DNA from 2 places in the Nonomuraea sp. NPDC049400 genome. Region 2 is predicted to be linked to the other one. Evidence: riboswitches for the same ligand, from Rfam matches in the RefSeq annotation. Region 2 holds a riboswitch; the other holds the start of a gene.

Region 1 (4,404 bases), on a different contig from region 2:
CGACTTCGTCTCCGAGATCGGCCACGAGCCGTCGGTCAAGCTGACCGCCCGCTTCATCGGCGTGCCCGAGGCCGACGAGGCGTTCGTCCAGGCGCACGTGAAGGACTGGTTCCAGCTCTTCCTGTCGCCGCAGCCCCCGGACCGCCAGCTCGAACTCGCCGACAGTTTCCTGACATATCTGGATTACGTGGATCGCCTGGTCGCCGCCAGGGCCAAGGACCCGCAGGACGACTTCACGTCCCTGATGACGTCCCTGATCGGCGACGAGCTGACCCATCGCGAGGTCGTCGAGCTGATCTCCACGATCCTGCTCGGCGGCAACGACACCGTCCCGAACCAGCTCGGCAACACCGTCCTGCGACTACTGCGCGAGTGCGCCTGGCCGGTGCCGCCCGAACTGGTCCCGAACGCCGTCGAGGAGTGCATGCGCATCGACGGCGCGTCGCTGGGCTCGTTCCGCCATGCCCTGAGCGACGTCACCCTGCACGGCGTGACGATCCCGGCAGGCGCCCTCGTCCTGCTCTCCACGGACTCCGCCGCCCACGACGAGAGCGTCTTCCCGGACCCGGAGCGCTTCCTGATCGACCGGCCCAACGCCGCCGAGCACATGGTCTTCGGCTACGGCATCCACTTCTGCGTCGGCGCCGCGCTCGGCCGGCTGCAACTGCGTACCGCCCTCGACGTGCTCGGCCGCCGCCTGCCGCACCTCAGGCTCGTCCCCGGCGAGCCGATCGCCTACCGCAAGTCGCTGGTCGGCCGCGGGCTGGCCGCCCTGGCGGTGGAGTGGTGAGCGGCCGCTCCCCGGGCCGGTTCGACGGCCGCGTCGCGCTGGTGACGGGCGCGGGCTCGGGCATCGGCGCGGCCTGCGCGGCGCGCCTGGCCGCCGAGGGCGCCTGCGTCGGCGTGCTCGACCTGCGCACGGCGACGGCCAGGGCCACCGCCGCCGCCATCCGCGCCCGGGGCGGCACGGCCATGGCGCTGACCTGCGACGTCTCCGACGAGAAGCAGGTGGAGGAGGCCGTCGCGGCCCTGGTCGCGTCGTTCGGCCGGGTGGACGTCGTGCATGCCAACGCCGCCGCGCTCGACGCCGACGTCTATGGCCGGGACCGCGACCTCGACTCGCTCGAGGCCGCGGTCTGGGACCGCACGATGGAGGTCAACCTGCGCGGCGCGATGCTCACGGTCAAGCACGCGGTGCCCGCGATGCCGGACGGCGGCGCCGTCGTCCTCATGTCGTCGGTGTCCGCCCTGGTGGCGGACGCGGTCCACGCCGCGTACGGGGCCTCGAAGGCGGCCCTGATCGGCTTCACGCGCTACGTGGCGACGATGTACGGCCGCCGCGGCATCCGCTGCAACGCCGTCGCCCCCGCACTCGTCCTCACCGAGACCGCCCGGCGGGCCATGACGCAGGGCCAGCTCTCCGACAAGGCCGCCGAGCGCCTCCTGCCGTGGGCCTGCACCACCGAGGACGTCGCGAACCTGGTGTGCTTCCTGGCCTCCGACGAGGCCCGCTGCGTCACGGGCCAGACCGTCGCCATCGACTCCGGCACGCTCGCCCACCGCCCGCAGCACGCCATCCACCAGTGGCGTGCCGCCCAGTGACGCCGATGGGCGGGCGCCGCGCGGGTTCACGCCGCTACAAAGATCGTTTATCGCGATGTGGGAAGATCCTCCCCAAAAGTGCGGTGCGTCGGGGAGGGTGCATGGAGCCGGTGGCGGTGGGGTTGGTCGGAGCGGGGCCGTGGGCCGAGATGGCGCACGCGCCGATGTTGTCCAGCGGGCCGCACACGCGGCTGGCGGGGGTGTGGGCCCGCCGTCCTGAGGCCGCCGCCCGGCTCGGGGCGCCGGTGTTCGAGCGGATCGAGGAGCTGTTCGACGCCTGCGAGGCCGTGGCGTTCTGCGTGCCGCCCGCCGTACAGGCCGAGCTGGGCGTCCGCGCCGCCCGCGCGGGCAAGGCGCTGCTGCTGGAGAAGCCCCTCGCGGACTCACTGGACGGCGCCCGGCGCCTCGCCGAGGCCGTCGCGGAGGCGGGCGTGGCCTCCCAGATGATCCTCACCCTGCGGTACGCCGCCCAGACCCGCGCGTTCCTGGCCCGGTGCCGGGAGATCCAGGCGTTCGGCGGTCACGCCGCGAACATCTCCGGCGTCCTTCTCGGCGATCACCCCTTCGCCACTCCGTGGCGGCTCAAGAAGGGCGCGCTGCTCGACGTCGGCCCGCACGTGATCGACCTGCTCGACGCCGCACTGGGCCGGGTGACCGGGGTGCGCGCGCACGGCGACCCGCTGGGCTGGACGGGCCTCCTGCTGGAGCACGAGGGCGGCGCGGTCAGCGAGGCGTCGCTGTGCATGGCCGCCGCCGGAGACCCGCCGCCGTCCACGTTCGCCGTGTACGGCCGCACCGGCAGCGCCGTGCTCCAGCCCATCGACGACGACCCCATGGTCACGCTCGTGGCGGAGTTCGCCGAGACCGTGCGGAACGGCGGCGGCCACCCCCTCGACGCGGCTCACGGGCTGAGGCTCCAGGGGATCATCGCCGAAGCGGAGGCCCAACTCGCCCCTTGACGCCACGGCCGTTCGGAGGATTGATAGCGTTTGTCCGACGCGCAGAGTTGCAGCGAAGTCCGGTGCGATTCCGGCGCTGTCCCGCAACTGTCATAGCCAGGTCGCCTGCCTCCGCGCTGACGTCATCAACCCTCGTGGAAAAGGGTGATCCGTCGCTCAACGCGGGTCTCTCGGTTCCGACAGTGTGAAAGGACTACTCGTGAGGCCCGTACGCACGGCCTTCGCGGGCGCGCTGCTGGGAACGCTGGTCCTGGCCGGGTGCGGCCAGACCGCCCCCACGCCCTCCGCGGCCCCCACCACCACCGCCCCCACCGCCGCCTCCTCCGCCGGTTTCCCCGTCACGATCGAGGCGGGCAACGGCAAGGTCACCCTCGCCAAGAAGCCCGAGCGGATCGTCTCCCTCTCGGCCACCCACACCGAGACGCTGTTCGCCATCGGCGCCGGACCTCAGGTCGTCGCCGCCGACGACCAGTCGAACTACCCGCCCGAGGCCCCCAAGAGCGACCTGTCCGGCTTCAAGCCGAACGTCGAGGCCATCGTCGCCAAGAAGCCCGACCTCGTCATCGTCTCCAACGACATCGACCACATCGTCGCCGAGCTGGGCAAGCTGAACGTGCCCGTCCTCCTCGAACCCGCCGCCGCCAAGCTGGACGAGGCGTACGAGGAGATCGCCGAGATCGGCGCGGCCACCGGCAACAAGGCCAAGGCGGACGAGGTCGTCTCCGGCATGAAGACGGCCATCGAGAAGCTGGCCGCCGAGGCGCCCAAGGACAAGAAGCTCACGTACTACCACGAGCTCGACCAGACGCCGTACGCGGCGACGTCCCAGACGTTCATCGGGCAGGTCTACGCCATGTTCGGCCTCACGAACATCGCCGACAAGGCCCCCGACCAGGCGGGCGGCTATCCCAAGCTGTCGGCCGAGTTCGTGGCGCAGGCCGACCCCGACCTGATCTTCCTCGGCGACGTCAAGTGCTGCGGGCAGAGCAAGGACACCCTGGCCAAGCGGCCGGGGTGGAAGGGCCTGTCCGCCATCAAGAACGACCAGGTGATCCAGCTCGACGACGACCTCGCCTCCCGCTGGGGGCCGCGCGTCGTCCAGCTCGCCGAGGCCATCGGCGCAGCGGTGACCAAGGCCGGGGCCAAGAGCTGACCATGGCACGGCAGGCCGGCCCGTCCAGGGCCAGACCCCTCTGGGTGGCGTGCGCCCTGGGCGTGCTGGCCGTCTGCATGATCGCCGGTCTGATCGGCGGGGCCGCCGACATCTCGCCCTGGCAGGTGGTGCTCCAGACGCTCGACTGGCTGCCGTTCGTGCACTTGGACTCCGGCCTCGCGCCGGTCGAGCAGGGACTGCTGTTCGAGCTGCGGCTGCCCCGGGTGCTGGTGGCCGCCGTGGTCGGGGGGCTGCTCGCCATGGCGGGAGCGGGGTACCAGGGCGTGTTCCGCAATCCGCTCGCGGACCCGTACCTGCTGGGCGCGGCGGCCGGAGCCGGGCTGGCGACGACCGTGGCCGTCGTGCTGCTGCCGGTGTCGGCCGGGAGCATCCCGGTCGCGGCCTTCCTCGGGGCCGTGGGCGGCGTGTTCCTGGCGTACACGCTCGGCAACACCGCCGGGCGCGCCGGCGGCACCGCGACGCTCGTGCTGGCGGGGGTGGCGGTCACGTCGTTCCTGACCGCGATCCAGACGTTCATCCAGCAGCTCGACGTCGAGGAGCTGCAGCGCATCTACGCGTGGATCCTCGGCGACGTCGGCGGAGGGTGGGACCAGTTCTGGCTGGTCCTGCCGTACGCCGCCGTCTCGGCCGTGCTGCTCCTGCTGCACGGGCGGATGCTGGACGTGCTGT
Region 2 (4,404 bases):
CGTTATCTTGCTGCGGACGGCATAAATTCGATACGTGCGGCAGTTCGACCATGAGACGCCCAATCTCGCACGCATGTACGACTACATGCTCGGCGGGAAGGACAACTTCGCGGTCGACCGCCAGGCCATCGAGCAGCTCGCCGAGCTGATCCCGGAGGCGGTCCCGCTGGCCCACGCGAACCGGGCCTTCCTCCAGCGAGCCGTGCGCTACGTCGCCGCCGCCGGGGTGAGCCAGTTCCTCGACCTGGGCAGCGGGCTGCCGACCCAGGGCAGCGCGCACGAGGTGGCGCCCGAGGCCGGGGTCGTCTACGTCGATCATGATCCCGTCGTCGCCGCACACGCCAGGGCCCTGCTCGGAACTCCGGGCAGGGCCGCCTTCGTTCAGGCGGACCTCCTCGATCCCGACGCGGTGCTGGCCCAGGCCGGCAGGTTCCTGGACCTGCGCGAACCGGTCGGGGTGCTCCTGGTGTCGATCCTGCACTTCCTGCCGGACTCGGCGCGGCCGCAGCGGGCGGTGGCCCGTCTGTGCGAGAGGCTGGCGCCGGGCAGCCATCTCGTGATCACCCACGCCACGTCGATGGGCCGGCTGGAGGACGGTCAGCGATACCGGGGGGCCGCCACGGAGAATCCGGGTTCCGGCACCGACCGCACGCCCGCCGAGATCCGCGCGTTCTTCGGCGACTTCCCGCTGGAGCCCCCAGGGCTCGTACAGGCCGTCGACTGGCGTCCCGACCGGCCCAAGCTGGTCGGCGACTGGTCGCTGCCGTCGTCGCTCATGGCCGGGGTCGGGAAGAAGCCCTTGTGAGAGATATGTGTATCTCTGGGTAAATTGCCAATAACCCCCAGTGAGCGGTAGTTCGGGGGAGAGAGGCACATGCGCCGTCGACGGTTCTTCGCATGGGGGCTGGGTGTGGCCGTGTGCGCGGCCGGCTGCGGCACGGAGCGCGCCACCGGAGGTGCGCCGGGCCTGCGTGCCCGGTTCTCGATCAACCCGGAGGGGCGCCGCTGGGCGCGCGTCGGGCACGTGTTCGCCGACACCGCCCGCGCGGCCGGATACCAGATCGGCGCCGGCACGAAGGTCATGCTGACCGGCCTGCCCGCGCTGGCCGCCGCAGAGGTGAACAGCGCCCAGACCCTCCTCGACACCACGACGCCGCTGTCGCGGCTCAGCGGCGATGTCGAGGTCGTGGTCGTGCCCGGTGACTCCCGATTCAGGGACTTCGAGGACTTCGGCGCCCAGCTGCTCGCCCGGCCGGGCCAGACGCCGCTGGCGGGCGGGCCGGAGGGCGAGCCCGACCACCTGCTGTTCGGGCTGATCGCCAAGGGGCTCGGCGCGGACACCAGACAGGTCGACTACACCGGCTATCCCAGCAGCCAGGAGGCCGCCACCGCGCTGCTGTCCGGCAAGGCCAAGGCCGCCGCGGGCCTGCTCGCCGAGTGGCGCGCCGGCATCGGCGCGGGCCGGGTCCGGGTGCTGGCGGTGTCCTCGGCCAGGCGGGTGCCGGAGCTGGACGTGCCGACGCTGCTGGAGTCCGGCGTACGGGTGGACTTCGCGGACTGGGTGGCGGCCTTCGGCCCGGCGGCCATGCCGGACGGGACGCGCGAGGCGGCCATCCGCATGTGCGACGACGTGACCGGCTCGCCGGCCTGGGACGCGGCCTGCCGTTCCGAGGGGTGGGTCTCGATCCCGCTGAGTGGCGACGACTTCGAGCTGTGGCTGAGCTCCGAGGTCGAGCGCACCCGCGCCGTCCTGCGGGATCTCGGACTGCTCGACAAGCCCTGAGCCACAACATGCTGGGTCAGTTGCGGGAACGGCTACTAGATGTAGGATCCTCCTCGTCGCTGGTTCGCCTCTCCGGAGGCGGAGTAAAAGGGAACCCGGTGCGATTCCGGGGCTGCCCCGCAGCGGTGAGCGGGAACGACCGCCGTCATGCGCACTGGAGCGATCTGGGAAGCGACGGCCAGTAGGAGCACTTGCGCGCCCGCGAGCCCGAAGACCTGCCTGCGACATGCCGGGCTGCCCGCCCGGCGTGAAGTGACCATGGCCTCGAGGGAGGGCCGGGGAGCGAACCGGCGGGTGCTGCCTGCCGTCGTGCTCTCGCGCGCCCTCACGGGGGACGAGCTCGCGAGGAGAGAGCACGTGACGCAGACCATCGGGATCGACCGTCGTCTGGCCATCGAGGAGGCCGCCGCCCGGGTCATCGCCGATCCCGCCAACTCCCGGGTCGCCGCCCGGCTGCTGGCCGAGGAGATCGCCGACGAGGCGGCCGCGCACGGGGTGCGGTCGTTCTCCGAGTCCATCGCCGCCACCCACGCGGCCGGGCTGATCCAGGACGGGCTGGCGGAGTTCGTCGCCGCGCACGCGGCCGAGCTGGACGCCCTGATCTCCGCGGAGGCGGACGACCGGTTCGAGTATTTCGGGTTGCGCACCGTCTACGACCGCTACCTGCTGCGCCACCCCGAGACGCGGGCCGTGCTGGAACGGCCCCAGCACTTCTTGCTCCGCGTGGCCTGCGGGTTGTCGGAGTCGGTCGCGGAGGCCGCCGAGCTCTACGCGCTCATGTCCACGCTGTCGTACCTGCCCAGCTCACCCACGCTGTTCAACTCGGGCGCGCGCCGGCCGCAGCTCTCGTCGTGCTTCCTGCTCGACTCGCCGCGCGACGAGCTGGAGGCGATCTACGACAGGTACGGGCAGGTGGCGCGGCTGTCGAAGTACGCGGGCGGCATCGGCATCGCCTGGACCCGGGTGCGCTCGCGCGGCTCCCTGATCCGGGGCACGAACGGCCACTCCAACGGCATCGTCCCCTGGCTGCGCACGCTCGACTCCTCCGTCGCGGCGGTCAACCAGGGCGGGCGGCGCAAGGGCGCGGCCTGCGTCTACCTGGAGACCTGGCACGCCGACATCGAGGAGTTCCTGGAGCTGCGCGACAACACCGGCGAGGACGCCCGCCGCACCCACAACCTCAACCTGGCCAACTGGGTGCCCGACGAGTTCATGCGCAGGGTGGAGGCGGACGAGGTCTGGTCGCTGTTCGACCCGAAGGAGGTGCCCGACCTCACCGACCTGTACGGGGAGGCGTTCACGGCGGCGTACCGCGCGTACGAGGCCGCCGGGCGGTACGTCCGGCAGATCCCGGCCAGGACCCTCTACGGCCGGATGATGCGCACGCTCGCCCAGACCGGCAACGGCTGGATGACGTTCAAGGACGCCGCCAACCGCACCTCCAACCAGACCGCCCGCCCCGAGAACGTCATCCACCTGTCGAACCTCTGCACCGAGATCCTGGAGGTCACCAGCGACGCCGAGACCGCGGTCTGCAACCTCGGCTCGATCAACCTCGCCGCCCATCTCGCCGGCGGTGACAGTGACTGGGACCTGGACTGGGACCGGCTCCGCGGCACCGTGCGCACGGCCGTGCGCTTCCTGGACAGGACCATCGACCTGGGCTTCTACCCCACTCCCGAGGCCGAGTCGGCGAACAAGCGGTGGCGGCCGATCGGGCTCGGCGTGATGGGCCTGGCCGACGTGTTCTTCGCGCTGCGACTGCCGTTCGACTCGCCGCGGGCGCTGGAGCTGTCCACGCAGATCGCCGAGGAGATCGCGCTGGCCGCGTACGACACCTCGGCCGACCTCGCGGCCGAGCGCGGCAGGCACCCGTCGTATGCCGACACGCGGGCGGCCGGGGGAGTGCTGCACCCGGACCACTACGGCGCCGGGGCCGCGCCGCGCTGGGCGGCGCTGCGGGAGAAGATCGGGGTGACCGGCCTGCGCAACTCGCTCATGATCGCCATCGCGCCGACCGCCACGATCGCCTCCATCGCCGGCTGCTACGAGTGCATCGAGCCGCAGGTGTCCAACGTGTTCAAGAGGGAGACCTTGTCCGGGGAGTTCCTGCAGGTCAACCGGTATCTGGTGGCCGACCTGCAGGCGCGCGGGCTGTGGACGCAGGAGATGCGCGACGCCATCAAGCGGGCCGACGGCTCGGTCCAGGAGATCCCCGGCATCCCGGACGACCTCAAGGTGCTCTACCGCACGGCCTGGGAGCTGCCGCAGAAGGCGCTGATCGACCTGGCCGCCGCCCGCCAGCCGTACATCGACCAGTCGCAGTCCCTGAACCTCTTCATGGCCAGCCCGACCATCGGCAAGCTCTCGTCGATGTACGCCTACGCCTGGAAGCAGGGCCTGAAGACCACGTACTACCTGCGCTCCCGCCCCGCCACCCGCATCGCCCAGACCACCGTCGCGGCTTCGGTTTGCTCCCTGGAGAACCCGGAGACCTGCGAAGCCTGCCAGTAGAAGGAGACCTCCATGCTGCTCGACCCGGGAATGGACCTCACCCTCCGGCCCATGCGCTACCCCGACTTCTACGAACGGTATCGCGCGGCCATCCGCAACACGTGGAC

The links. Region 2 has a riboswitch for cobalamin ahead of ACIBVN_RS01085 (ribonucleoside-diphosphate reductase subunit alpha). Riboswitches for the same ligand answer to the same signal wherever they lie in the genome.
Region 1: another riboswitch for cobalamin. It lies ahead of ACIBVN_RS38945 (ABC transporter substrate-binding protein); the one in region 2 lies ahead of ACIBVN_RS01085 (ribonucleoside-diphosphate reductase subunit alpha).

What each region holds. Positions count from the first base shown of each region.
Region 1 covers NZ_JBITMP010000033.1:29,984-34,387, forward strand. The annotation lists gene ACIBVN_RS38930 (cytochrome P450) at 1-790, shown strand, start outside; gene ACIBVN_RS38935 (SDR family NAD(P)-dependent oxidoreductase) at 787-1,602, shown strand; gene ACIBVN_RS38940 (Gfo/Idh/MocA family protein) at 1,704-2,561, shown strand; cobalamin riboswitch at 2,569-2,689, shown strand; gene ACIBVN_RS38945 (ABC transporter substrate-binding protein) at 2,761-3,714, shown strand; gene ACIBVN_RS38950 (FecCD family ABC transporter permease) at 3,717-4,404, shown strand, end outside.
Region 2 covers NZ_JBITMP010000001.1:243,276-247,679, forward strand. The annotation lists gene ACIBVN_RS01075 (SAM-dependent methyltransferase) at 35-805, shown strand; gene ACIBVN_RS01080 (Bug family tripartite tricarboxylate transporter substrate binding protein) at 875-1,783, shown strand; cobalamin riboswitch at 1,827-2,021, shown strand; gene ACIBVN_RS01085 (ribonucleoside-diphosphate reductase subunit alpha) at 2,042-4,297, shown strand; gene ACIBVN_RS01090 (ribonucleotide-diphosphate reductase subunit beta) at 4,310-4,404, shown strand, end outside.